Regions from separate parts of the Rhizobium sp. 62_C5_N11_2 genome, predicted to be linked through region 2. Evidence: riboswitches for the same ligand, from Rfam matches in the RefSeq annotation. Region 2 holds a riboswitch; the other holds the start of a gene.
What was found. A riboswitch is a leader RNA that binds a small molecule or an ion and turns the genes downstream of it on or off. The one in region 2 is predicted to bind S-adenosylmethionine.
Positions count from the first base shown of each region.

Region 1: it holds a riboswitch for S-adenosylmethionine, as region 2 does, so the genes downstream of both, metA (homoserine O-acetyltransferase MetA) here and AB8B31_RS01010 (O-succinylhomoserine sulfhydrylase) in region 2, are expected to answer to the same signal.

Region 1 covers NZ_JBPWPW010000001.1:4,274,878-4,285,735, forward strand. The annotation lists gene AB8B31_RS20995 (amino acid ABC transporter permease) at 1-469, shown strand, start outside; gene AB8B31_RS21000 (amino acid ABC transporter ATP-binding protein) at 466-1,266, shown strand; gene AB8B31_RS21005 (NAD(P)/FAD-dependent oxidoreductase) at 1,477-2,673, shown strand; gene AB8B31_RS21010 (SIS domain-containing protein) at 2,736-3,464, opposite strand; gene nagA (N-acetylglucosamine-6-phosphate deacetylase) at 3,586-4,737, opposite strand; gene AB8B31_RS21020 (SIS domain-containing protein) at 4,737-5,768, opposite strand; gene AB8B31_RS21025 (GntR family transcriptional regulator) at 5,765-6,538, opposite strand; gene AB8B31_RS21030 (aldose epimerase family protein) at 6,701-7,723, opposite strand; gene metA (homoserine O-acetyltransferase MetA) at 7,950-8,873, opposite strand; SAM riboswitch at 8,921-8,998, opposite strand; gene AB8B31_RS21040 (ABC transporter ATP-binding protein/permease) at 9,111-10,858, shown strand, end outside.
Region 2 covers NZ_JBPWPW010000001.1:186,985-197,842, reverse strand. The annotation lists gene AB8B31_RS01040 (transporter substrate-binding domain-containing protein) at 1-814, opposite strand, end outside; gene AB8B31_RS01035 (methyl-accepting chemotaxis protein) at 1,245-3,248, shown strand; gene AB8B31_RS01030 (VOC family protein) at 3,306-3,686, opposite strand; gene AB8B31_RS01025 (hypothetical protein) at 4,104-4,382, shown strand; tRNA gene AB8B31_RS01020 (tRNA-Gly) at 4,409-4,482, opposite strand; gene AB8B31_RS01015 (2'-deoxycytidine 5'-triphosphate deaminase) at 4,542-5,636, opposite strand; SAM riboswitch at 5,710-5,788, shown strand; gene AB8B31_RS01010 (O-succinylhomoserine sulfhydrylase) at 5,831-7,015, shown strand; gene apaG (Co2+/Mg2+ efflux protein ApaG) at 7,258-7,650, shown strand; gene AB8B31_RS01000 (Hsp33 family molecular chaperone) at 7,679-8,671, opposite strand; gene argF (ornithine carbamoyltransferase) at 8,760-9,674, opposite strand; gene AB8B31_RS00990 (aspartate aminotransferase family protein) at 9,717-10,858, opposite strand, start outside.

The DNA.
Region 1 (10,858 bases), 4.1 Mb from region 2:
TTTCGAGGCTGGAGTGTTGAGCTTGGTGCTCTTCTACGCCGCTTACCTGTCCGAGATCTTTCGGGCCGCTATCGCCGGCGTACACCAAGGACAGCAAGAGGCGTCTCAAGCTCTCGGGCTAGGGCGCGGCAAAACGTTCACCCATGTCGTCCTGCCGCAGGCAGTGCGGCTCGCGCTTCCCGGTACGAACACAATGTTCGTCGACCTGATCAAGTCGACCTCGCTGCTTGTCACGATCTCCGCCGCCGAACTGATGACGCAGGCACAGTTGATAGCCTCGGAAACATTCCGAGCGCTTGAAGTGTATCTCGTGATCTCTACGGCCTATTTCGCTATCTGCTACCCGGTGTCACAATGTTTGCTTCTGCTGGAGCGCAAGATCCATGCGGGCGTGCCATTGTCCTTGGCCAGAAGGCGCCGGCTGAAATTAGCGAGGACCTACCTCGCCGAGGGGAAGATCTGCCCATGACGACCATCCCTGCCAAAACTCCTTTCGTGTCACGGCAGCCGGTCGGACGCCCGGCCGTCAAAATCAGCGGATTGCGCAAGTCTTTCGATGGGCGCCTGGTGCTTGACCGCGTCGATCTCGAGGTTCCCGCTGGCAAGATCGTGAGCATCATTGGCCAGAGCGGCGGAGGAAAGACCACCCTCATGCGCTGCGTCAATTTGCTTGAACGTCCCGATCAGGGAACGATCACTGTCGGCGATGAGACGATCTTCGCCAATGGCGAGGTGACCTGCCGCAACCTTGCAAAGCTTCGGCAACGTGTCGGCATGGTGTTTCAGCGCTTCAATCTGTTCCCGCATCTGACGGCCGTGGAGAACGTCGTTCTCGCTCAGATGCATGCAGCCGGGATCGGCGAGAGAGAGGCTGTGGAACGGGCCGTGGAACTTCTGACGAGAGTAGGCCTCGCCAAACGGGCGATGGCTTATCCGGAACAGATGTCGGGCGGCGAGCAGCAGCGTGTGGCGATCGCACGCGCCCTGGCGCTAGAACCAACGGTGTTGCTGTTCGACGAGCCGACATCGGCGCTCGATCCTGAATCGACCGGGGAAGTTCTACGCGTCATGCGGGAACTTGCGGCCAACGGCATGACGATGATCCTGGTCACGCATGAGCTGCCCTTCGCGAAGGAAGTGTCCGACTGGGTCGTGTTCATCGACAGTGGTCTTATCATCGAGCAGGGAACCGCCAGAGATGTCCTTGACCGTCCAACCGAAGCACGCACGGCGGCTTATGTCGCGCGCTACGCTTCGCCAGGCTAAAGCATGTCGCGCAAAAGTGTGCAGCGGTTTTGCGGCAACGACATGCGTAGAAATAAAGAGCTAAAGCGCAAGGAGCGAATCTGAAAGATCGCGACGCGCCTTAGTCCTCGATTGAACCGAACCGGCCCGGCGGCGCATGGCGCCGCCGGGTTGGCGAATTCACATAACGGATCGCGGCATCACAAGGCGCCGAGGTAGATACATAATTTCATGGACAAGCTAACGACAGATATCGCCGTCATCGGCGGCGGTGTGATCGGCGTGGCAACCGCGCTGCGGCTACGTGCAGACGGTCGCGATGTCGTAGTGATCGAACCTAACAAACCCGGTTCGGGAGCATCTTACGGCAATGCTGGAACGATCGCCGACTATGCAATCATTCCCGTCGGTACGCCCGCCATCCTCAAAAACCTGGCCTCGCTGCTTCTCAATTCCGACAGCCCGCTGTCCATCCGCAAAACGGCATTGCCCACGCTGTTTCCTTGGCTGATGCGTTTTGCCTACGAATCTCTCCCGCACAGATACAGAGACAATACGAGCCGCATCGCCAACCTTCTGTCCGACGCTTCATCGGAATGGCTCGAACTCGCGGCAGAGATCGGCGCATCCGATCTTTTGAGCGCGAAGGGATGCCTCTATCTCTACCAGACGCCCGAGGCCTTCAAGGCAGCCGCTTCGGATGTCGAGCTTCGCCGAACCTATGGGATAGCGCAGCAGCTTCTCACACCCGACCAGGTGCAAAGCCTGGAGCCTCGGCTGCCGCAGGTCCATGGCGGAGGGCTTTTCTTTCCGAAAGCGATAAACTTCACCGATCCCGGCCAGGTCATGAGCGTGATGGAAGCCGCCGCCAAACGAGCGGGCGTCGAGTTCGTTCGAGACTCGGTGACGACTATTTCGCGTGAGCGGAGCGGAGTGAGGATGATGGCTTCGGCCCACAGCATCCATGCTCGAGCGGCGGTGATCGCTGCCGGCGCCCATTCCCGCGGTCTGGCTCTGCAGCTCGGAGAGCGGGTCCCCCTGGATACCGAGCGGGGTTATCATCTCGAATTCGATATGGAAACATTGCCGGTGGAACGACCGGTATGCCCGACGCATCACGGATTTTATTTTTGCCCGATGCGCGGCCGCCTGCGGGTGGCCGGCACTGTGGAACTCGGAGGCATCACCGCGCCTTCGAACCCAAGGCGCCTCGAAGTGTTGTTGGCAAACGCTCGCAGGATTTTCCCGACGCTTGGCGAACCAAGCCGCAGTTGGATGGGCTTCCGCCCTTCCATGCCCGATTCCGTTCCGGTCATCCGGCCTTCAAGAGGAGGAAGGGACGTGGTGTTTGCTTTTGGACACGGGCATATCGGTTTGACGCTGGCACCGCGGACGGCTCGGATGGTCAGCTCCATTCTTGCCGCTTGATCGCGTCAGGAGCATGTCGTGACATACGGAACTGTGATTGCGACACCGCTTCGCTCCCATCATCAGAGATGCGGGTTGCGCGGCCGGTATTTCTTGACGAGTTTCTGGTTGATCTCGGCAGCGCCCGGCATATTGGCGCTGAGATAAATTGGCGCATCGCCGGATTTCGAAAGCTCCGAGGCGACTTCGGCGAAGATCGCATTGATGACCGTCACGCCGACTGCCGTCGAGACCGGCCCGACCCGAAGCCCCGTGCCTTCGAGATCGACAACGGCATCACCCGGCGGCAGCCCGTTATCGAGCACCACATCGGCCACGTCGGCGAGCCGCCGGCGGCCATTGGCGATCGCTGAGGAATAGGCGATCGAAGTGATGGCAATCACCTTTGCGCCGATTTCGCGCGCATAATCGGCGGCCTCGATCGGCGCGGCATTCACGCCCGAATTGGAGGCGATGATGATGACATCGCCCGGCTGCATGCCGTAACGCTCCAGCATTGGCCGCACCAGGCCCTGCGTGCGCTCATAAACCGAACTGATGACCGCACCCTCGTGCAGCATGGCCGAGCCGACGAGCACCGGCACGGTGAAAGCGAGCCCGCCGGCACGATAGTGCACCTCTTCCGCCAGCATGTGCGAATGGCCGGTGCCAAAGACATAGACGCGCTTGTCGCCGTGGGCAGCATCGAGGATGACGGCTGCTGCCTGCGCCATCGGCTCGGCAAGCACCTGCTTCAGCTCTTCCAGCCGGCCGATCAGGTTGGAGAAATAGGCATCGGTAATGTCGGTCATCCCGCTTCTCCTAGAGCATGTCGCGCAAAAGTGTGCCGCGGTTTTGCGATAACGACATGCGTAAAAACAAAGATCTAAAGCGCGAAGAGCGAATCTGAAAGATCGCGACGCGCCTTAGCGTTCAGGCCGCTTCGCCGCTGAGCCAGGTGGCGGTGACGGCAAGCGCATCGGTCAGATGCACGAGATCGGCGCGTGTCCCCGGCGAGAGATGGCCGCGATCAGCAAGCCGGAGGAAGCGGGCGGGATAAAGGGTCGCCATGCGCAACGCCTCGGCGAGCGTCAGATCGAGATAGGTGACGCCGTAACGGATCGTCGAGATCATATCGACATCGGAACCGGCCAGCGTGCCATCGGAAAGCACCAGCTTCGAGCAGAAGCCGCCTCTTTCGCGCCGGACGGTGCGCCCGTTCAGCGTGAACGAATCCTTCTCCGAGCCGACGAGCGACATCGCGTCGGTGACGAAGAACAGCTTGCCTTCGCCGCGCTTGGCGCGCAGTGCCGTGCGCAAGGCCTTCGGATCGACGTGATGGCCATCGGCGATGATGCCGCACCAGGTCGAGGGATGATCGATCGCCGCGCCGACGAGACCGGGCGCACGGTGTCCCAGCTGGCTCATGGCGTTGAAGAGATGCGTGACGCCCCGCGCGCCGGCATCGAAACGTTCTTCCGCCGCCTCGCTCGAACAATCGGAATGGCCGATGCTGATGGTGACACCGGCTTCCGCAAGCTCGCGCACCTGGGCAACCGTCACCTGCTCGGCCGCCATTGTGACGAGCAGCGTTCCGATCGCCTCGCGTGCCTGGATGAAGGCCTTGACGTCGCGGTCCTCCACCGGTCGCATCAGTTCGGCCAGATGCGCACCCTTCCTCGCAGGCGCCAGATGCGGACCTTCGAGATGCAGACCGGCAACGCCGCGGTTCGCCTTGACAGCCTCCTTGGCCGCCTCGATGGCGGCAATGGACGCTTCTGATGTATCGGTAATCAGTGTCGGCAGCAGCGACGTCGTGCCATAGGGCCGATGCCCGCCGGCGATAATGTCCATCGAGGCGGCGGAAGGCTCGTCGTTCAGCATCCGCCCGGCGCCGCCATTGACCTGCGCATCGATGAAGCCGGCCGACAGAATACCGCCCGCAAGCGTCACCACCTCGCCGTCCGGCAGATCATCTCTGGCAGCGATCGCTTCGACGCGGCCATCGGCAACGATGAGCGCCTTGTCGTCATGGAAGCGCTCGCCGTCGAAGATGCGGGCGCCGAGGAAGATCTTGCGGACCATCAGACCGTCTCCGTCACCTTGAGCAGGTTCGCCGGCTTGTCGGGATCAAAGCCCTTGCGGCGCGTCACCGACTCGATCAGCCTGTAATAGACGAGCAGCGACACCAGCGGATCGACGAGGCCGTTGCCCGTCGTCGGCACGCGCAGATGGACACCGGAAAGCGGTTGCGCCGAGAAGCCGACAGTGGTGGCGCCGAGCTTCTGCAGGCGCTCCAGCGCCTGGACATTGTTGGCGAAGGCCGCATCGTCGGGTGCGAAGGCGACGATCGGGAAGCCCGGCTGCACCAGGCGCATGGGGCCGTGCATCAGTTCCGCCAGCGAGAAGGCCTCGGCATGCAGGCCGGAGGTTTCCTTGGCCTTCAGCGCCGCTTCGAGCGCGATCGCAAAGGCCGGGCCGCGGCCGGCGGTATAGAGCGAGGTCGCGTTGAAGAGCACCTCCTCGGCTGCCGCCGTGTCAATCCCGGCGGTCGCCGAAAGCGCCTCCGGCAGCTCGTCGAGCGCCGCCTGCAGGTCGGACGCGCCGCCGATCGCAGCCGTCACGCCGGCAAGGGCGGCGACCGAGGCGATGAAGGATTTCGTCGCCGCGACGCTCTTTTCCGCGCCGGCATTGAGGCCGAGAACGATATCGGCCTGTTTCGCAAGCGGGCTGTCGGTGACGTTGACGACGGCGATCGTCGTCGCTCCGCCCTTCTTCGCCGCATCCTGCAACGCGACGATATCGGGGCTGGCACCCGACTGCGAGACGGTGAAATGGACGCCGCCCTTCAGATGCAGCGCCGCACCGTAGACGGAAGCGATCGACGGACCGACCGAGGCGACCGGTACGCCGCAGGTAATCTCGAAAAGATATTTGAAAAAGGTGGCGGCGTGGTCCGAGGAGCCGCGCGCCGCCGTCGTCACCACGCTCGGGCGGGCGGACGAAAACAGCCGGGCAATCTCGGCAAAGACCGGTTTTTCCTTTTCGAGAAGCGTGGCCACCACCTCTGGCGATTGGCCGGCTTCTTGCAACATCAGTGACTGGTTGTCATTCATAGGTCATCTCCGATTCTCAATTCGGCTACGAAATCATAGGCATCGCCGCGATAATGCGAGCGGGTGTATTCGACGACGCGCTGGTCTTCCAGGCGCGAGACACGTTCGATCAGGAGCGCCGGCGCGCCTGATTTGACGTTCAGGATTGCGGCGGAGGACGGGTCGAGCGTGACCGCCGTCAGCCGCTGCAGCGCGCGCACGGGCCTGTGGCCGCTGGCCGTCAGCGCATCGTAGAGCGATCCCTCGCCACCGGCATCGTGCCCCAGGAACTTGATCGGCACCACGGCGCGTTCAATCGCCAGCGGCAGGCCGTCGGCAAGGCGCAAGCGGTCGAGTCTCAGCACCGGCTCGTCGCCGCCGAGGCCGAGCAGGAAGGATTCCTCCGGCGACGGCGTATTGACCGCCCGCGACAATATCCGTGCGGCCGGCAGACGCCCGCGTGAACGCATGTCGGCGGAGAAGGAGGAAAGCCGCCAGAGCGACTGTTCCATGCGCTCCACTCTGCTCGACACGAAAGTACCGCTTCCGTGGCGCGATTCCAATGCGCCGGACGCCATCAGATCGCGATAGGCGGTGCGCACGGTCACACGGCCGAGCTTCAGAGCTTCGGCAAGGTCGCGCTCGCCCGGGAGTGCGGTGCCGGGCTTCAGCAGCCCTTCCTGAATGAGGCCGGTCAGCGTCTGCGCCAGCCGCTTGTAGAGCGGCCCGGTCAATGCCTCGTCACGCAGGCCGCGGCTATTCAATTCCGCTATCAGACTGGTTCTATCCATGGACGCACAATAGAACCTATATAGGACCAATCGGCAAGACAGAATCGAGTGCCGAAAGAAAAAACCCTCGCCGGCGGGCCGGCGAGGGTTTCATAGCGACCAAATCTGACAACCGTGCGTCGACAGCGCCCCGCGTTAGAAACGCGCGGCGCTGGAGGACGCTCAGTTCTTGGTGAAGATATAATCCGTCTCCTGGCGCAGCACTTCGCCGGGGCGCAGAACCGCATTCGGAAAACCTTGGTGATTGATGGCATCCGGCCAGACCTGCGTCTCCAGGCAGAAGCCGGCGAATGGACCGTATTTGCGCCCGCCGATGCCGGGAGCCCCGGTATCGAGCTTGAAGCCGGCATAGAACTGTACGCCTGGCTCGGTGCTGCGCACTTCCAGCGACACACCGGAATAAAGGCTGCGGGCGAGCGCGACGGTTCGTTTGGCGGTGCGCTCGGCGGACAGGCAGAAATTATGGTCGTAGAACACCTGTTCGCTGCCGACGAAACGCTTCATCGGCGCCATCTCGCGGAAATCGAATTCGGTGCCCTCGACGGAACGGATCTCGCCGGTTGGCACCTGCTTCTCATCGGTCGGCAGATAATGATCGGCGGCAATCATGATATCGTGGCCAAGCGCATCGTCGCGACCGTCGAGATTGAAATAGGCGTGCTGGCAGACATTGGCGAGCGTCGGCTGGTCGCTGGTCGATTCGTAGGTGATCGACAGTTCACCGTTGCCATGCACCCAGAAAGTCGCCTGGATGGTGCAATTGCCGGGATAGCCGGCGCGGCCATCGGGATCGACGATCTTCAGCACCACGCGGTCGACGTCATGCTCGACGATCGTCCAGTTGCGTTTGGCGATATTGTCGCTGCCGCCATGCAGATGCGTCACGCCGTTTTCATTCAGTTCGAGCTGATAGTCCTTGTCGTCAAGCGTAAACCTGCCGCCGCCGACGCGGTTGGCGCAGCGGCCGGGTGTCGCGCCAAAATAGGACGAATAGAGGGGGTAGCTGTCGAAATCGTCGAAGCCGAGCTGCAGCGGCGCGTCATGTCCCTCGAGGCGCAGATCCTGGATGACTGCGCCCCAGCTCATGATCTTGGCCGTCAGCCCACCGCCCTTGATCACGACGCGATAGACGGTCTCGCCCGCCTTCGTCTGCCCGAAAACGTCCCGCTCCAACTTATCCGACATCATCGACCGTCCATTCTATCTCTGCTGCAAATTCCTCAATTCGGAATCGATTTGAGGAATTTGCAGCGATTCAAACTGTGCATTGCACGTCCGATGAAGACGCGCGGTGTGGTAGGGTTCGGGACAGGAACCTGCCCGCATTTGCTTCAATCCGCAACCGGCGGATCAGAAAGAAAATGCCGCAGCAGTGAGGCGGCGGCACCGGCTCGGGGCGCGATCGGCAAGGTCAGATGTCCGTGCCGATCTCTTCCACATCAAAGGGCGTCGTCTGGTAGATTTCGTTGATCCAGTTGCCGAACAGGAGATGCGCATGGCTGCGCCAGCGGTTCTGCGGCGCAAGCGCCGGATCGTTATGCGGGAAGTAATTGTGCGGCATCTTGATCGGCACGCCGGTATCGACGTCGCGAAAATACTCGTCGGAAAGCGAGGTGGAATCATATTCGACATGGTTGAACATGTAGAGCCGCCGGCCCTTCTTCTCGTGCACGAGACACACGCCCATCTCGGGTGATTCCATCAGGATCTCCAGGTTTTCGGACTTCTCGATATCGGCGCGGCGCACTTCGGTCCAGCGCGACACCGGCACTTCGAAATTGTCGGAAAAGCCGTTGAGATAGATGGACGAAGGCTTCAGGTTGCGGTGGCGGTAAACCCCGAAGGCCTTCTCTTTGAGCTCGTATTTCGGAACGCCGTGGAAATGATAGATCGCCGCCATCGCGCCCCAGCAGACGTTCATCGTCGAATGGACATTCGTTTCCGTCCAGTCGAGAATCTGCTGCATCTCCGCCCAATAGGTGACGTCCTCATAGGGCAAGAGCTCGATCGGCGCCCCGGTGATGATGAAGCCGTCGAACTTGCGGTGTTTTACCTCCTCCCAGGTCTGGTAGAAGGCAAGCAGATGATCTTCTGACGTATTCTTCGCCTTGTGGCCGCCGATACGGATGAGCGACAGTTCCACCTGCAGCGGCGAGGCGCCGACGAGACGCGCCATCTGCAATTCGGTCTTGATCTTGTTCGGCATGAGGTTGAGCAGCCCGATCTGCAACGGTCGGATATCCTGACGGATCGCCAACGTCTCGGTCATCACCCGCACACCTTCCTGAACCAGGGTTTCGAAGGCGGGCAGCGTATCGGGGATCTTGATGGGCATTGCGGTCACTCGATCAAAAACAAAAACCGGCGGCGAAAAAAATCGCTACCGGTCCGCACGCGGCCCTTTAGCGATTTTTTTAACGTGGCTGCAAGCCGGCCGGCCAAATCACCACGGAGCGCTTTAATTAGACCCAGTCGGGTCGCGAATCAACTGTCGACTGCAGTCAAGTGACCTCTGCCGCATCATCACAGTTTAATGAATGATAGAATCTGTTGATAGACCCGTAACGCCACCATGTTATTTATAGGGGCATGGGCGATTTGGAAAAGCGTAATGGCAGATAAGATTGAGGGGAGGCCGGGCATCCGGAGGCAGGATAGGGTAGGGTATGATTTCAGCCTGACATATCGCCTCGGCGTCATGTTCTCAGCATTCTGGAATTCGGAAGTGCGTGGCAGGGTGCTGTTTCTGGCGACCGTGCTGATCCTCGTTATCCTGGCGACGTCCTACGGCCAGGTCATATTGAACGAGTGGAATGCGCCCTTCTATGACTCGCTGGAGCGCCGCGACCTCGGCGAATTCTTCCACCAACTCGAAATCTTCGCGATGATCGCCGGCACGCTGCTGCTGCTCAACGTGCTGCAGGCCTGGCTGAACCAGATGACGGCGCTCTATATGCGTGAAGGCCTGTCACGCGATCTCGTCGACCAGTGGCTGAAGCGCAAGCGGGCACTGCGGCTTGCCTCCAGCGGCCTGATCGGCGTCAATCCGGACCAGCGTCTGCACGAGGATTCCCGCAACCTTGCCGAAAGCACGACAGGGCTCGTTCTCGGCCTGCTGCAGTCGACCATCCTCCTGGTGAGCTTCATCGGCGTGCTCTGGGAGCTTTCGAGCGGCTTCATCTTCCGCATCAGCGGCCACAGCTTCTCCATTCCGGGCTACATGGTCTGGGCGGCGATTTTCTATGCCGCTTCCGCCTCGGTGCTGAGCCAGGTCGTCGGCCGCAAGCTGGTCAAGCTCAATGCCGACCGTTTTTCGAAAGAAGCCGAGCTTCGCTTCACGCTGATGCATGCCAATGAGAACATGCCGGCGATCACCGTTGCCCGCGGCGAGGAGAACGAGCGCCGACGTATCAACACCGACATCAGCTCGGTACTGACAGTCGTCAAGCGGCTCGCCATGGCCAATACCAATCTCACCTGGGTTTCGGCCGGCTACGGCTGGCTGGTAATCGTCATCCCGATCATCGTTGCCGCCCCAGCTTATTTCTCCGGCGGCCTCACCCTCGGCCAGCTGATGATGTCGGTCGGCGCCTTCAACCAGGTCAACACGGCGCTGCGCTGGTATGTCTCCAATTTCGGCCCGATCGCCGAGTGGCGCGCCACGCTGATGCGCGTCACCGATTTCCGCCAGGCGCTGCTCGACATGGACGAGGACTTCGACCTGAAGGACAGCATCGCCTATGAAAACGCCGCGCCCGACACACTGACGTTGAAGGATGTGGTGATCGTCGCCAAAGTCGGCGAAGATATCGAGGAATGCGGCGGTTTCCGACTGCGTGAAACCAATGTCGTGATCAAGGCCGGCGAAAGGATCATGATCAACGGCGATCACAGCGTCAACCGCAAGCTGCTGTTCCAGGCGATGGCCGGCCTCTGGCCGTGCGGTAGTGGCACGATGGGCCTGCCGCCAATCGACGACATGCTCTTCGTTCCGCAGGTTGCTTATGTTCCCGGCGGCACGCTGCGCGAGGCGCTGGCCTTTCCCGAACGTCCCGAAGCCTACGAGAAAGCCGCCGTCGAGGCGGCCCTCGACAAGGTTGGCCTGCATTCGCTGATCGCAAGGCTCGATACCCGCGCCCGCTGGGACAAGCTGCTCGACGGCGACCAGCAGAAAGCGATCGGATTTGCCCGCCTCCTGCTCGTGCGCCCGCGCTGGATCATCTTCGACGAAGTGCTGGAAGGCATGGAGCCGGAACTGCAGGAAACAATGGCCAACCTGCTCGTCTCCATGCCCGAAAGCGGCATGATCTATATCGGCCG
Region 2 (10,858 bases):
GCGTGGCGAGCGCGTGGTCGATGGCGGATGTCAGCACACTGTCCTTCTGCCGCAGCATGATTGTCATGCCCTCGCCGAGAAATTGCTCGGAGAGATAGGGACCGTCGAACAGCGCGCAGCATTTTGCCGAGGCCGGCGAAGAGACCCAGAAGGAAAGCTGCAGCGCATCGGCAAAGGCGGCATCGACCTTGCGATCCTTGAGCGCCGCCAGCAGGGCGTCCTTTGTGTCAAATGGCTCGGCCTTGATCGCCGGGAAGAAGGCTGCCAGCATTGCCTCGTGCACCGTCCCTCTGACCACACCGACCGGATGTTTCGACAGGGCGGCAGCGGTCTTTCCGTCGAGCGGCACGGCGAGATTGCGCACGAAGCGCGCCGGCAGCATCAGGTAAGGTCTGGAAAAGACGAATTGCCGGCGCAACTCCGGGGTCACGGCAAAACCGGCGATGACGGCATCGCCCTGCGAGGCGGCGAGCGCATCCCTGAGGTCGGCGAAGGGGAGTGCCTGGATCTGGCACTTGTCTGAAATCTCCAGCTCGCTGCAGATTTCGCGGGCGAGGTCGACATTGAAGCCGGAGAGCTTGCCGTTCTGATCGGTGAAATTGAAGGGCGGGAAATCGACCGACGTCAGGAAGCGCAAGCGCACCAGCGAGGAGAGATCGGGCCTGGCAAGACGTTCGCGTGCATCGAAGAGCAGCGGCAGCGAGGGGGACGCCTGCTGGGCGGATGCGGCCAAATTCGAAAGAAGCACGCCGAGAAACAGGCCGAACGCGAGAAAACCCTTCAGAGTCAGGGATGCCAGCTTGGATTGCATCATCGTGATCTTGGTCTCTGGGTTAAGCGCGAAGCATTGCGGCGTCGGCGAGATGTATCAGAGTCATGCGTGGTGGGGAATATGCGTGGAGGTGAGCCGGATCGTGCCTAGGGCACGTCCCGCCCCGTTTTTACGCGGAGAGGGTTAGGGTGTGGGCAGCCATCGGCGTGGACCGACAGCTGTGGCAACGCACCCGAGACGACAATTCAGCCCTTAAAAATCACAGTCATCCGCCGCCCGGTGTTAGCGCGGAATTAAAGAATATCGCCTTTATTTGTCGCGACGACATCGGATCCCGCCAGCCGATCGCATGATGCAAGCGTCAGCCCAAACGTAATCCCTAAACCGCAATATTGAAGCAGCGTTTTTCTGCAACAATTGATTTCAAAAGCACCGGGCGCGCAACACGCCCCGTCAATCGGGTGACATTTCCATGCTGAAACATCTGAAAATCCGCACAAAAATCATATCGGTCGTGGCGCTGCTCGGGCTGATCACCATGGCCGGGCTGATCTATGTCATCTCCGAGTTCCGCCGCGCGGATGCGGCCTACAGCGCCTTCATCGATCATGAGGCGCAGGCCTCGATGCTGAGCGCGCGCGCCAGCGCATCGGCGGTGGCCTCGGTGCTGCAGGTCACCTTGCTTGCCGACATGAAGCCCGATACGCCGGCATTCCAGACGGCGCTCGCCACACCGAGCAAGCTGCCGCAGGCGCGTGACCGCATGAAGCAGGCACTGGCGCTGGTGCCGAGCCGCAAACCGGCGATCGATGAAATCCAGGCCGGAATCGATGAGATCGAAACCCTGGCGAACAAGATCACCGAACAGAGCAAAGCCAAGGACAGCGCCGGCGCGCTTTCGAATGTTGCCCTGATCAATGCCAAGCTCAATGCGCTGACGCCGAAGATGATCGCCAACAATGATGCGATGATGACGATGCTCAACGATGGCGGCGACGCGCTCTCGGCTTCCGTCAACGGGCGGATCGTCTTCTGTTTCGTGCTGATCGGCATCGCGGTTCTCGCCGCCGTCGGCTTCAGCGTTTTCGTCGCCCAGATGGGCATCGCCGGCCCGATGGCACAGCTGCGCCAGCGTATGACCCGGCTTGCCGAGGGTGACACAACAAGCAATGTCAGCGGTCTCGACCGCGGCGACGAAGTCGGCCAGATGGCAAAGGCCGTTTTGGTCTTCCGTGACAATGCGATCGAGCGGGCCCAAATCGAGGCGCGCGCCGAAGCCGACCGCAACGTCAGCGACAGCGAGCGCCGCGAACGCGAAGCGCAGAAAGTCCGCGAAGCATCCGAACTGGAACGCGCCGTCGCAGCACTCGGCGACGGCCTGCGCCGCCTTGCCGCCGGCGACCTCGCCTCGCATATCGACGAACCCTTCGTCGCGCATCTCGATGCGCTGCGTGCGGATTTCAACAACTCGGTCGAGAAGCTCAACGAAACCCTGCATACGGTCGGCGCCAATGCCCGGGCGATCGGCGCCGGCGCCAATGAAATCCGCTCTTCCGCAGACCAGCTTTCTCAGCGGACGGAACAGCAATCTGCCTCCGTCGAAGAAACGGCAGCGGCGCTGGAGGAGATCACAACGACGGTGCGCGACGCCGCCAAGCGGACCGAGGAAGCGAGCCAGCTCGTCGCCCGTACCCGCCTCGGCGCTGAAAAATCGGGCGAGATCGTCCGCAAGGCGGTCTCCGCCATGCAGCAGATCGAGAAGTCCTCGGGCGAAATCTCCAACATCATCGGCGTCATCGACGACATCGCCTTCCAGACCAATCTTTTGGCTTTGAATGCGGGCGTCGAAGCGGCGCGTGCCGGCGAAGCCGGCAAGGGTTTTGCGGTCGTCGCCCAGGAAGTGCGCGAGCTCGCCCAGCGCTCGGCCAAGGCGGCCAAGGAGATCAAGGCGCTGATCAGCACCTCCGGCACGCATGTGCAGACCGGCGTCTCACTGGTCGGCGAAACCGGCAAGGCGCTCGACGCGATCGTCGCCGAGGTGCAGGAGATCAACCAGCACGTCCACGCGATCGCCGAGGCCTCCCGCGAACAGTCGATCGGCCTGCAGGAGATCAACACCGCGGTCAATTCCATGGACCAGGGCACGCAGCAGAATGCGGCGATGGTCGAGGAATCCACCGCCGCCAGCCACAACCTGGCAACGGAAGCGGCAGCGCTCAACAATCTGCTCGGCCAATTCAGGCTGACCGGCACCGGCGGCTTCACCGCCAGCGCGCCGATCGCGCCGGCCCACACCGCCGCACCGCGCGCTGCCGCCCGCCCGGCAGCCAGGGCAGCCCCGATCCGCGTCGCTAGGGAAGGCACCGCCCGCCCTGCCGCCTCGCCGGCCCGCGCGCTCGGCCAGAAAATCGCCAACGCCTTCGGCGCCGGCGGCAGCACGTCGCCGAGCCAGGATCCCGACTGGACGGAATTCTGAGCCGGTCAAAACAGGCATTGGCAAGGGCGGCTGCGGCCGCCCTTGCTATTTGGGGACCTAACCCTGTCGCCAGCCGATCTCGACCAGGATGTTTCCGGGCGCCGTGCAATAAAATAGCCAGCCGCCGCGCATGGCGACCGGCGGGCCGGACAGATCAGCACCGGCAGCCGCAAGCCCGGCATGGACCGCATCGACATCCGCCCTTTCAGGCAGGATGAAGCCGATGTGATAGGTCTGGCGCCCGATCTCCACCTGATCGGCTGTGCCGAACTTGGCGATGGCGTGGCTGAGGACAATTTCGAGGCCGGCATCGTCTTCCAGGATCGCGAGGCCGTTCTGACCGCGCATATCCTTAAGTCTCAGGCCGAAATGACGGATCAAGAAATCCGCCGTGGCAGCAATATCGGGAACGTGGAAATCGAGATGGTTCAGGCGCATGACAGTCTCCGTTCGAAAAAAAATCCCGGGACTGCCTTTTTGCCGTCTCCGCACGCCGCCGGGATCCCGCATCTTCATGCGGATCACGTCGCGGGTTCTCGTGCCATGGCACGGAGCAGAGCTTCGCCGGAGCGCTTAACGCTCCAGCGGAAGGGACCGGGCTTACCTCAACCGATCCTGCCTTTTTCGACGGTGCCGATCTAGCAGACGGCACCGGTTTCGGCAATGGATGCGTCGGTGCACCACTGGTGGAACGGGATTGTCACCCTAATATCCATAGGTGGCCGTCGACCACTCGATCACGGCGTCCCCGGCGACGCTTCCCGAAGGGTTGAAGAGCGGCATGGGCATTCGTGTCGTGAACTCTCTCCGGCAAGGCGTAGAGTGATACTATTCACGGCATTGGGAGGGATGGACATGAAACCTGCAATCATCGGCCTCATCGGCACGCTCGTTCTCGCCGGATGCAGCACCGTCACCTATGGCGGCCCAGGCCTCGAACCCATACCGGGAAGCATCACCTATAGTGGCCAACCGCGCACCAAGCTCACCAAATCACCAGTTGGTTCCGCCTTTCCGCATGATTTCATCGACCAGTACGGCCAGCAGGTGGAGGAAACCTACATCATCCAGCCCGACAGAAGCCTGATCATCGCGCATCGTCGGTACAAGCCGATCCGGTTTTTCGGGGATTAGGCGCATCAGGTATAGTTTGCGGGAGCTGGAGCGGGTGAAGGGAATCGAACCCTCGTATTCAGCTTGGGAAGCTGCTGCTCTACCATTGAGCTACACCCGCGTTGATGCGAGATTTCCAACAGATGGGGGCCGCTGTCAAGTCGCGGCCGCCGGGAAGGCTCAAATGCGAAAGTGCTTCGAGAGCTTGAGGCCCTGGGCCTGGTAGTTGGAGCCGACGCCGGAGCCGTAGAGGCTGGCGGGCTTTTCCTGCATGTGCTCGTAAACGAGGCGGCCGACGATCTGGCCGTCTTCGAGGATGAAGGGCACCTCGTGGCTGCGCACTTCGAGCACGGCGCGGCTGCCGCGGCCGCCGGCAGGCGCATGGCCGAAGCCCGGATCGAAGAAGCCGGCATAATGGACGCGGAATTCGCCGACCAGCGGATCGAAGGGGGTCATCTCGGCTGCATAATCCGGCGGCACATGCACGGCCTCGCGCGAGACGAGGATATAGAACTCGTCCGGATCGAGGATCAGCTCGTTGCGGCCGCGGCTATAGAGCGGTTCCCAGAAATCATAGATGTCGTGCTGGGCCTTCTTGTCGACATCGACGACGGCGGTGTGATGCTTGCCGCGATAGCCGATCAGGCCTTCCTTGTCTCCGGCGAGGTCGATCGACAGCGCGATGCCGCCGCCGGAAACGTTGGGCAGCTTGCTGGCGACCAGCGTCTCGCTTTCATGCAGCTTCAACAGTTCCGGCTCGCCGAGCAGGGCCTGGCCGACGCGAAAACGGATCTGCGACAGGCGCGAGCCACGGCGCACGACGATCGGGAAGGTGCGCGGGCTGATTTCGAGATAGAGCGGGCCGGAATAGCCGGCAGGAATCTTGTCGAACTCCTGAGCGTAATCGGTGATGACGCGGGTGAAGATATCGAGGCGCCCGGTCGAGCTCTTCGGATTGGCCGAGGCCGACATATCGGCCGGCAGCGCTAAGCTCTCCATCAGCGGCACGATGTAGACGCAGCCGGTTTCGAGCACCGCCCCCTCGGAGAGGTCGATCACATGCAGGCTCAGCCGGTCGAGCTTGTCGGACACCAGATGCGAGGGGCCGGGCATGAAGCTGGCGCGCACGCGGAACGCCTTGGCGCCCAAGCGCAGGTCGAGGCTTGCCGGCTGGATCTGGTCGCGGTCTAGCTCCCGTTCGGAGATCAGACGCTCCGTTTCGAACAGCGCGGAGATCGCGCGATCCGCCAGAATTCCCGTTTCGCGAGCCATCATGCCTCATCCATCATTTGCCGCCGACAAAACCAAACTCGGGGAATTGACGCAAGCAGCTAACAGCAGTATTGCAGAATTATCCCGTGGTGATTTGGCCGGTCGGCTTGCAGCCACGTTAAACAAGTGGCTAAAAAGACCGGGTTGAAACCGGTCTGCTTTTGCGACCGGTTTTTTTGTTATGTGAAGGTGATGGCATGAGCAAGACCTGGCGCCCGGCAACCCAACTCGTCCACGGTGGCACGCTGCGTTCGCAATATGGCGAGACGTCCGAGGCAATCTATCTCACGCAAGGCTTCGTCTACGAGACGTCGGAGGCGGCCGAAGCCCGCTTCAAGGGCGAGACCGAGGGCTTCATCTACGCCCGCTACGGCAGCCCGACCAATGACATGTTCGAAAAGCGCATGTGCATGCTCGAAGGCGCCGAAGACGCCCGCGCCACCGCTTCCGGCATGGCCGCCGTCACCGCGGCGATCCTTTGCCAGCTGAAGGCCGGCGATCATATCGTCGCTGCACGTGCCCTCTTCGGCTCCTGCCGCTGGGTCGTCGAGACGCTGGCGCCGAAATACGGCATCGATTGCACGCTGATCGACGGCCGGGATCTTGCGAACTGGGAAAAGGCGATCACGGCGAAGACCAAGGTGTTCTTCCTGGAAAGCCCGACCAACCCGACGCTCGAAGTGATCGATATCGCAGGCGTCGCCAAGCTCGCCAACCAGATCGGCGCCAAGGTCGTCGTCGACAACGTCTTTGCGACACCGCTCTTCCAGAAGCCCTTAGAGCTCGGCGCCCATATCGTCGTCTATTCCGCCACCAAGCATATTGACGGCCAGGGCCGCTGCCTCGGCGGCGTTGTCCTTTCCGACAAGGAATGGATCGACGAGAACCTGCACGACTATTTCCGCCATACCGGCCCGGCCATGTCGCCGTTCAACGCCTGGACGCTGTTGAAGGGCATCGAGACGCTGCCGCTGCGCGTGCGCCAGCAGACCGAGAATGCGGCGAAGATCGCCGATTTCCTGGCCGAGCAAGGCAAGATCGCCAAGGTGATCTATCCCGGCCGCAAGGACCATCCGCAGGCCGATATCATCGCCAAGCAGATGACCGGCGGCTCGACGCTGGTCGCCTTCGAGCTGAAGGGCGGCAAGGATGCGGCCTTCGCGCTGCAGAACGCGCTCGAGATTGTCAAAATCTCCAACAATCTCGGCGACAGCAAGAGCCTGATCACCCATCCGGCGACGACGACGCACAAGAACCTGACGGAAGAGGCGCGCGCCGAACTCGGCATCTCGCCTGGTACGGTCCGCCTTTCGGCCGGCATCGAGGATACCGACGACCTGATCGAGGATTTCGCGCGGGCGCTTGCCAAGGTTTCGGCCTGACCTAGGGATAAAGGCGGCCGGACCTCATTTGGGGTTCGGCCGTGCCGGATCTCACAAGGTGAGGCCGGGGGAACAAGTTTGCCCGCCGCGGCGTTCCGAACCGGAATTAACACTGACAATTAGGCTTAACGATCGAAAACCCTTCGAACCATAGCCGTTTCAGCGATGATAATTGTTCCGTTTCTTGACGGACAGGGCCTCTTATAAGATACGGGTAACATATCTTGACTAAGGTGCAAGGCATGTATCGCGCCCTCACAAGAGACATCGAAGTTGTAGTCGAACCGTTCTATCTGGAGGAGCAATCCGATCCGGACGACGATCGTTATGTCTGGGGTTACCGGATTGTTATCAGCAACAATTCCGGCATCGCCGTTCGGCTGGTCAACCGTTACTGGAACATCACCGACCAGAACGGACAGGTGGACGAGGTCACCGGTCCCGGCGTCGTCGGCGAGCAGCCGCGCCTCAGCCCCGGCGACACCTACGAATATTCCTCCGGCTGCCCGCTCGACACGCCCTCAGGGCTGATGTTCGGCCATTACCAGATGGAAACGGACGAAGGCGAGATGTTCGATGTCGACATCCCCGCCTTCTCGCTGGATTCCCCCGGGCTGCTGCGGGTGCTTAACTGAGGCGATAGCGCACCGCCTCTTTTCAGAACTATTCGGCCGGCTGAAGCTCGGCCGGCTCGAAGCGGTAGGTGGTCGAGCAGAATTCGCAGGTGACGGCGATTTCGCCGTTTTCCTGGCTGGCTTCGATCTCTTCGGCCGAAAAGCCCTTCAGCACACCCTTGATCTTGTCGCGCGAGCAGCTGCAGCGATCAAAGACGGCGCGCGGTTCATAGACGCGCACGCCGCGCTCGTGGAACAGGCGAAACAGCAGCCGTTCGGTACCGACAAGCGGGTCGGTGAGTTCATCGGCGTCGATGGTCTCGACTAGCGAACGGGCTTCGACCCAGGCATCGTCCTCGCCATGCGGGCGGTTGCCGGTGTCGCCGTCGCCGCCGTGGAGATCCGGCTGGCGCATGCGCTCCGGCGCTTCCGGCAGGAACTGGGCGACGAGGCCGCCTGCCCGCCAGCGATGGCGCGGCTTGCCGGCATCGTCACGATCGAAGAGTTCGGCGGCGGCAAGGCGGACGCGCGTCGGGATCTGCTCCGACTGGCGGAAATAGACGCCGGCAATTTCTTCCAGCGTAGTGCCGTCGAGCGCGACGATGCCCTGGTAAGGCTGGCTGAACTTTCCCTGGTCGATGGTGAAGGCGAGCACGCCCTTGCCGAGCAATTGCTCCGGCTCGGTTTCACCAGACTCGATCGCCTTGTTGAGCAGCGCCTGATCGAAACGGGCATAGGCGCGGACATTTTCCGGCGTCGAGAAATCGGCGACGAGGAGATCGACCGGGCCATCGCCCTTGGTCTGCACCGTGAACTTGCCGTCGAACTTCAGCGAGGTGCCGAGCAACACCGTCAGCACGACGACTTCGGCAAGCAGCCGGGCAACGGGTGCGGGATAATGATGGCGCTCGAGGATCGCATCGAGCATCGGGCCGAGCTGGACGGCGCGGCCGCGCACATCCAGCCCCTCCACCTGGAAGGGGACGACATGGTCATCGCCGGCGAAATCAAACTGGCCGAGGGCGGCTGCAGCTTCTGCCATGGCTTTCACTCCTAGTTTAGAGCGATGGGCCAGCGTGCCCTTCGCTCACGCGGTCGCGAGTCTGTGACTCGCGACATCCGATTATGGTTCAGATCGCGCCCAGGCACCAAGCAAGAATCGACTTCTGCGCATGAAGACGGTTTTCCGCCTCATCGAAGACCACGGATTGCGGACCGTCGATCACTTCGTCCGTCACTTCCTCACCGCGATGGGCGGGCAGGCAATGCATGAACAATGCATCATTGCCGGCTTTCGCCATCAAGGCCGCGTTGACCTGATAAGGCTGGAAGACATTGTGACCCCGGGCCCGATGTTCCTGATTCATGGAGACCCAGGTATCGGTCACCACGCAATCGACGCCGGCGACCGCACGGTCGGCATCATGGCAGAGCATGATTTCGGCGCCCTCATTGCGGGCCCAGTTCAGATAGTGATCCTTGGGCTCGGAGCCAAGGGGTACGGCCATGTTCATGCGGTAGCCGAAACGCGCGGCACCCTCGACCAGCGAATGCAGCACATTGTTGCCGTCGCCGGTCCAGGCGATGGTCTTGCCCTTGATCGGGCCGCGGTGCTCTTCGAAGGTCATGATGTCGGCCATGATCTGGCAAGGATGGGTGTCATCCGTCAGCGCATTGATCACAGGCACGGTCGCATGCTCGGCAAGCTCGACCAGCCGCGAATGTTCGGTGGTGCGGATCATGATCGCATCGACATAGCGCGACAGCACCTTGGCGGTGTCGCCGATCGTCTCGGCGCGGCCGAGCTGCATCTCGGTGCCGGACAGGAACAGCGTTTCGCCGCCGAGCTGGCGCATGCCGACGTCGAAGGAGACGCGGGTGCGCGTCGACGGCTTCTCGAAGATCATCGCCAGCATCTTGCCGGCGAGCGGCTTGTCGCCCTTGCCGGCCTTGAAGGCCTGCTTGCGGGCGAGCGCATCGTTCATGATGGTTCTGAGATCGGCTGATGTGACCGCCGAAAGATCGAGGAAATGTTTAGGGCTCATATCGTCTTCTTACCTGTGCTGCGCCCGAAGGCGGCAATCTCTTCAAGCCGTCTTCTTGACCTTGGAGGCGCGAATGCTTTCGGCGGCGCGCTCGATGCGGGCAAGGCCCTCGCGGGCTTCCTCGGCGGTAACCACGAGGGGCGGAAGAAGGCGGATGACGTTGTCGCCGGCGGGTACGCCGAGCAGATGGGCGGCGCGGATCGCCTGCAGCAGTTCGGCGGAGGGAACGGCAGCCTTGATGCCGAGCAACAGCCCCTCGCCTCTGATATCTTCGATCACATCGGGATAACGATCCTTCAGTGAGGCGAGGCCCTGGCGGAAGACCAGTGCGACGTCGCGCACATGCTGGAGGAAGCCATCGGCAAGGATGATGTCGAGCACGGCACTGCCGACGGCCATGGCGAGCGGATTGCCGCCATAGGTCGAGCCATGCGTGCCGGCCTTCATGCCGGAGGCGGCCTCTGAAGTGGCAAGGCAGGCGCCGAGCGGAAAACCGCCGCCGATGCCCTTGGCGACAGCCATGATGTCGGGGGTGACGCCCGCCCATTCATGGGCGAAGAGCTTGCCGGTGCGGCCGACGCCGGTCTGGACCTCGTCGAGGATCAACAGCAGGCCGTTGTCGTCGCAGAGCTGGCGGAGCGCCTTCATGAATTCGGTGGTGGCAGGACGGACGCCGCCCTCGCCCTGCACTGGCTCGATGAGAATCCCAGCCGTGGCATCGGTAATCGCGGCGCGGACCGCTTCGATGTCGCCGAAAGCCACCTGATCGAAACCCGGCGCCTTGGGGCCGAAGCCTTCGAGATATTTCTCCTGGCCGCCGGCGGCGATCGTCGCCAGCGTCCGTCCGTGGAAGGCGCCTTCGAAGGTGATGATATGGAAGCGCTCGGGATGGCCCTTGGAAAACTGGTAGCGGCGCGCCGTCTTGATCGCGCATTCGAGCGCCTCGGCGCCCGAATTGGTGAAGAACACCTTGTCGGCGAAGGTGGCGTCCGTCAGCCGTTTCGCCAGACGTTCCTGGCCGGGGATCTCATAGATGTTCGACAGGTGCCAGACCTTGTCGGCCTGCTCCTTCAGTGCGCCCACAACATGCGGATTGCTGTGGCCGACTGAGGTGACGGCAACGCCTGCGCCGAAATCAAGATATCGCTCGCCGCTTTCGGTGATCAGCCACACGCCCTCGCCTC